2 linked regions of the Ancylobacter polymorphus genome follow. The protein of the gene in region 2 interacts with the protein of the main gene of each other region in a pairwise test. Links are inferred from orthologs where the notes say so. Each region holds a gene or a part of one and is shown on either strand. Other genes may lie near its edges.

Region 1 (3,175 bases), 1.9 Mb from region 2 along the record:
GATGGTGCGTACCGCCTTCCACAGGCTGTCGGCGCCCTCCACATGGTGCCCCTCGCCGCCCTCGTCGAGCACCAGCTTGATGGCGATCCAGAACAGCAGCAGGCCGCCCACCACCTTCAGGAACGGCACGCCGAGCATATACGACACCACGAGGGCGAAGATGATGCGCAGGCCCACCGCCGCACCGGCGCCGAGCAGAATGCCCCATTTGCGCTGCTTTTCCGGCAGCGAACGGCAGGCGAGCGCGATCACCACCGCGTTGTCGCCGGAGAGCAGCAGGTCGATCCAGATGATCTGGAGCAAGGCCACCCAGAAGATCGGGCTTGAGAAATCCATCATGTCCTCTCTGAGAGTCGGGTCTTGTTCAGATGTCAGAGGGAATACCCGCCCCCTTTCTGGCATACATTATAATTTGCGCCAGAAAGCACCCCTGAAACGCCCGACGCCCGCGCTCTTGCCGAGTCGCGGGCGCCGAGGGGGAGGGAAGCCCCGTTCAGGTCAGGAGCCGTGCGGGCCCGCCGCGTGGGCCCCGCCCTTGAAGCGGGAGATCGCCCAGCCGGTGGCCAGCACGATCACCGCGCCGGCGGCGGCGGCGGCATATTCATAGTGGTGGACGACGGCCTCGCCGAAATAGTCCAGCACCTTCACGTCGGAGACGAACATCTCGCCGGCCACCCAGCCCAGCAGCGCCGCGCCGGCCCACACCAGGAAGGGGAAGCGGGCCAGCAGGCCCATGATCAGCGCCGCGCCGGCGATGATCATCGGGATGGAAATGACGAGACCGATGATGATGAGCGTCCAGTTGCCATCCGCCACGGCGGCGATGGCGACGACATTGTCGAGGCTCATCACCAGGTCGGCAACGGCGATGGTGCCGACGGCGCGCCACAGATTGTCATGCGCGGCGACGCCACCTTCCTCGCCCTCTTCCGGCAGCACGAGATCAACGGCGATGTACATGAGCGCCAGCGAACCGACGATGCGCAGCCAGGGCAGGCCGAGCAGCACGGCGATGATGGCGGTGAACACGATGCGCATGCCGACGGCGACGCCGGCGCCCAGGATCATGCCGGTGCGGCGCATCTTGTCGGGCAGCGAGCGGCAGGCCATGGCGATGACCACGGCGTTGTCGCCCGAAAGCAGGACGTTGATCCAGATGATTTTGAGAAGTGCCAGCCAGAATAGCGGCTCAAGGTAGCTCATTGCGGTCGTTCCCTCACCTTCCCGTCCGGATGCGGACGGGACTCCAAGTCAGTTGTGTCGGCGTTGGCGCGCCATGATTTGAGGTGAGGCAAGAGGAGGTGGCTCCGGCGGGCCCACTCCCGGGCGCTCTTGGCGCGCCATTAACGGCATCCCCGCTGCGGGCCACTTCTCCATGGCCGGACCCCCGCAGCGCCCATTTGGGGAACATACATAATAATCCATGCGGTGGCCAAGCCCGAATACCGCATTTTTCTCAGCAAATGATGCTGCGAGAGCTTAGTCTACGCTGCTTCGCAAAAAGAAACACCCCGTCCGGAGGCCCGGACGGGGTGCGATTTCAACGCCTTGCCACCCTTACGGGCGGCAGATCGTGCGATCAGCCGACGATTTCGTTGCCGGAGAAGAACTGCGCGATTTCGATCTGCGCGTTCTCCAGGCTGTCGGAGCCATGGGCCGAGTTCTCGCCGACGGACAGGGCGAATTCCTTGCGGATGGTGCCCTCGGCCGCGTTGGCCGGGTTGGTGGCGCCCATCACTTCACGGTACTTGGCGACGGCGTTCTCGCCTTCGAGCACCTGCACGACGATCGGCTCGGAGATCATGAAGTCCACGAGCTCGCCGAAGAAGGGGCGCTCCTTGTGGACGCCGTAGAAGGTCTCGGCCTGGGCGCGGGTCAGCTGAATGCGCTTCTGCGCGACGATGCGCAGGCCCGCCTTCTCGATCAGCGCGTTGACGGCGCCGGTGAGATTGCGACGGGTGGCGTCGGGCTTGATGATGGAAAAAGTGCGCTCGAGCGCCATGGTCTGTTTCCCTGGAAATGTGGGGGCGAAAAGTTCGCAGCGGCTTATAGCGGCGCCTCCGCCCGCGGACAAGAGAAGCCCGGGCGGCGTTTTCGACACGCCTTGGCAACACCCCCGGCCGAATCGTTCGTACACGAAATAACCCGCTTGCGGCGGAACCCGGCGGCGCTCATCTGTTTAGGCAACAGAGCGGCCGGAGTGCCGTGGCGCAGGGATGTTACCGATGAAGAAATGTGTTCTGGCCATCGCGGGGATGGTGGCCGTGCTTGTGGGCTTTCTCGCCGTGCCGTTCCTTCCCGTCGCCGACGCGACGACCGACCCGGCGCGGGAGCCCGCGGGCTACAAGACCTGCTATCTGGAACGGCGCGCCGTGTTCACCGAGGGTGCCCCGCGTTGGGTGAAGGCGCCGCGTTGCGTATTCGCGGAATAATCGCTGTTCACGACTTCATGATTACCTCTTGGAACTCTTCCGGGAGTACGCACGTTAAGTCGGTGTTAACGGACGAAACGAGACGCAGACGAATGAACGTACCTGAAACGTATCGTTCCGCTGCCGCCGCCAGAACGGGCGGCGCAGAAAGAGAAGGTTTGCGCCTGCAGTTTCGTGTTGAAGTGATGAGCGCGTTAAGGACGCAATGAAGCCCGGTGGCATCCCCACCGGCAGGTGGATGAGGTGCCGCGATGTACAAGGCCATTGCCATCAGTGCTGTTGCCGCCGTCATGGGTTTCACCGCGCTCTTCATCGGCGCGGCCGACGCGACCGGCTATTTCAAGCGCCAGCTTCCCGTCGCAACGGTCGAGATCCCCGTCGAGCAGGTGGCCGGCGACTGCGTGATGCAGTCCCGCTGGGTCACCGATGCCGGCCGCATGGTCGAGGTCGAGCGGCCCGTCTGCTACTGAGGCATAGCGGTGCGCTAAGGCGGGGTTGATCGGTCCCTTCGGACACACACTCCACCTCACTGCACTCATCATCCACTCGTTTCACAGGTTAGGCTCGCGGCATCCCCACTCCCCCAAGCCCCAACGCGAGCCCATCAGCCCCGGCTTCTCCCCCAAGGAGCCGGGGCACTTTTTTGTCCGCCGCTCCGGCGGCCGGATGAACAACAGCCAACGGCGCGTTCAGCCTGCGTTGCGCCGCTCCGTGCAGGATAGGCGTATTCCGGAAACGGAAAC
Region 2 (3,024 bases):
CGAACGTGTTGTGAAGGGAAGCCGCGCCGCTATGCCCCGGCTTCAAGCGGATTTTCACGCGCGCATTCTCGGACGACAGGCCACAATTCAACGCGACAATCATGCCCGCCAATCCATTGGCACGGATGTTGGCGGTGAGCAGACGGAACGTCTCGCTCACCGGCTCAAGACTGACGGCTCGTTCGCAGTAAGGATTTTGAGCAGCGATGAGGGAATAAAGTCCCTGATTTGCCCCGATATCTACAAAAATGAACGGGTAATCGATTTCCCGCAGATAATTCGAGTAAAATGTTCCATAGGTCCCGTTAACGCAGAAACGAAAGGTCGCGTCGTTCCCATTTTCCGTCAAAAACACACCGTAGAATGAACGCACAATATTACGGTTGAATAGTTTATTTATCTTGCGAACGACGACTCGCCGGACCCTTCGCGGCGCCTTGGAAACGAAACGCAACCACCCCTGCGTTCTGAGCACGTCCAACATACCCATGCATGCCTCTGACAAAGGAGAGGGGTGAAAGCGGCTCGGCCGCCTCGCCGGCACCCTACCAGAAGTCCGGCACGGCCCCGCACAGGTTACCACCGATGCGCACCGGCGCCACGGCAATCGCGTGCCCGCTGCCATCCGTCTCCACCGCGAGCCCCGACAGCGTGCCCGGCCCGGTCGCCGGCTCGAAGCGCGACGAGCCGATCTTGCGGGTAAAGCGGCGCAGCGGCTCCTCCTTGTCCATGCCGATCACCCCGTCATAGCAGCCGCACATGCCGACATCGGTCATATAGGCGGTGCCGGCGGAGAGGATGCGGTGGTCGGCGGTCGGCACATGGGTATGGGTCCCGATGACGAGGCTCGCCCTTCCGTCGCACCAATGGCCGAAGGCCTGCTTCTCGCTGGTGGTTTCGGCGTGGAAATCGACAATGGCCGCATCCGCCACCAGTCCCAGCGGGGCCGCGTCGAGCTCGCGGTCGATGGCGGCGAAGGGGTCGTCGAGCGGCTCCATGAAGGCACGGCCCATCATGTTGACCACCAGCACCTGCGCGCCATTATTCGCCTCGATCAGCGCCGCCCCGCGTCCGGGCGTGCCGGGCGGATAATTGGCGGGGCGGACGAGGCGCGGCGCACGCTCGATGAACACCAGCGCTTCGCGCTGGTCGAAGGCGTGGTTGCCGAGCGTGACCGCGTCAGCGCCAGCCTCCAGGAACTCCTCATAGATCGCCTCGGTGATGCCAAAGCCACCGGCGGCGTTCTCGCCATTCACGACGACGAAATCGAGCGCCCATTGGCGGCGCAGGCGCGGCAGGTGCTCCAGCACGACCTGGCGGCCGGGACGCCCGACCACATCACCGAGGAAAAGAAGGCGCATGCGTCACTCCTCGGCCGGGCGGACGACACCGGCATCGGTGGCGATGGCGTCGAGCCGCTCATCATGTGCCTCCGCCGGCACGGCGGGCAATTCCTGCACCGCGAAGGCATAGCCCAACGCTTCGACGCGCTTGGCGTGGCGCAGCAGGCTGAGCGTGCGATCATAGAAGCCCGCTCCATAGCCGAGCCGGTTGCCGCGCGCATCGAAGCCGGCGAGCGGCACCACGAGCACATCGGGCGAGACAGCGGGCGCGTCCTCCGGCGGGGCGGGAATGGCCATGCGGCCGGGACCGGCGGAGGGGATTAGTTCGACCCCCGCCTCCCACAGCCGGAACAGCAGCGGCTTGCCGATTTCCAGCACGATCGGCAGGGCGATGCACGCGCCGGCCTCTCGCAGCCGACGCACCAGCGGACCGGTATCGATCTCGCCGCCAATGGACGCGAAGACGGAGACGACTTCGCCCCGCACCGCGCCGAGCCATTCCATGGCGTGGGCAGCAGCCGCTTCCGCCGCCGCCGCGCGCGCGGCAGGCTCAAGCGCCGCCCGCCGGGCGAGGGCCACGGTGCGGAGGCTGGCCTTGTCGAGTTGGGCGTCTGTCACAAGAGGCATGATGCAATGAGTGCGGAGCCACGATGGCCGTTGGAGGCTCGATCCCGGGAACCTACAACGTAGGTGGGCGCCGTGTGTCCAAGCCCAGGGGCAAGGTCAGGGACAGCTCCCTTTGAGATCGATAAGGCCCCGGAAATATGTGCTCCTGACGAACCCCGCAGCCCCGCGTGACAAATCTAGGACGCCGCAGGGAAAATTGCCAGAGGGGGATGACGGCGGCTGAACAGCTTTCGGTGAACGGGGGCGGGCGCGTCGCGTTTCCGCCAAAGAGTCTCGCCTGGGTCCCGGCTCGGCGCTCCGGCTACGCCGTCGCTGGTCCGGGACACGAAGCGCTGTGTCCCGGACCAGCGGCGCAAGGCGCCGCGCCGATCCGGGACCCAGCGAAGAGTCTTCGGCATGCCCCTCGCCCGGACATCCGCCGCAGCGATCTGTCAGGCCTCACCCCACGGTGAGCATGATCTTGCCGATATGCGCGCTGGTCTCCATCCGGGCATGAGCCTCGCTGGCCTTTTCCAGCGGGAAGCTCTGGTCCATGACAGGCTTGACCTTGCCGGCCTCGATCAGCGGCCACACCTTCTCGACCAGCGACGCGGCGATCGCCGCCTTCTCCGCCTTGGGCCGCGAGCGCAGGGTCGAGCCCATATGCGACAGGCGCTTGAGCATCAGCCGCATGAAGTCGATCTGCACCTTGGAGCCTTCCATGAAGGCGATCTGCACCAGCCGGGCCTGCGGCGCGGCGGCCTCGTAATTGCGGGCAATGTAGGAGCCGCCCACCATGTCGAGAATGACGTTGACGCCCTTGCCGCCGGCCTTCTCCTTCACCACGGCGACGAAGTCCTCGGTCTTGTAGTCGATGGCGACATCGGCGCCGAGCTGGCGGCAGACCTCGCACTTCTCGGCGCTGCCCGCGGTGGTGAACACGGTGGCGCCAAAGGCCTTGGCGAGCTGGATCGCCGTCGTGCCGATACCGGAGGTGCCGCCATGCACGAGGAATCGCTCGCCCGCCTTCAGCCCGGCGAGGTCGAACACATTGGTCCAGACGGTGAAGAAGGTC

The links.
Region 1: the proteins of K9D25_RS09660 (region 2) and ndk interact in binary tests that used the Escherichia coli proteins (3 or more experiments, as listed by UniProt). The link is inferred for Ancylobacter polymorphus from one-to-one orthologs.

What each region holds. Positions count from the first base shown.
Region 1 is NZ_CP083239.1:3,916,370-3,919,544, forward strand. What follows is about bases 292-3,150. They hold ndk (nucleoside-diphosphate kinase), read right to left. Parts: upstream 2,003-3,150; coding sequence 1,580-2,002; downstream 292-1,579. Other genes in these bases: K9D25_RS18720 (TerC family protein), read right to left, coding at 292-336; K9D25_RS18725 (TerC family protein), read right to left, coding at 499-1,203; K9D25_RS18735 (hypothetical protein), read left to right, coding at 2,226-2,432; K9D25_RS18740 (hypothetical protein), read left to right, coding at 2,684-2,902. In the rest of the region: more of K9D25_RS18720, read right to left, coding at 1-291. UniProt on the Escherichia coli protein: Major role in the synthesis of nucleoside triphosphates other than ATP. The ATP gamma phosphate is transferred to the NDP beta phosphate via a ping-pong mechanism, using a phosphorylated active-site intermediate.
Region 2 is NZ_CP083239.1:2,063,590-2,066,613, reverse strand. The notes cover bases 168-2,875. They hold K9D25_RS09660 (5-formyltetrahydrofolate cyclo-ligase), read right to left. Parts: upstream 1,971-2,875; coding sequence 1,365-1,970; downstream 168-1,364. Other genes in these bases: K9D25_RS09650 (NAD(P)H-quinone oxidoreductase), read right to left, coding at 2,409-2,875; K9D25_RS09665 (TIGR00282 family metallophosphoesterase), read right to left, coding at 546-1,361; K9D25_RS09670 (FkbM family methyltransferase), read right to left, coding at 168-490. Outside these bases: more of K9D25_RS09670, read right to left, coding at 1-167; more of K9D25_RS09650, read right to left, coding at 2,876-3,024. UniProt on the Escherichia coli protein: Involved in the removal of 5-formyltetrahydrofolate.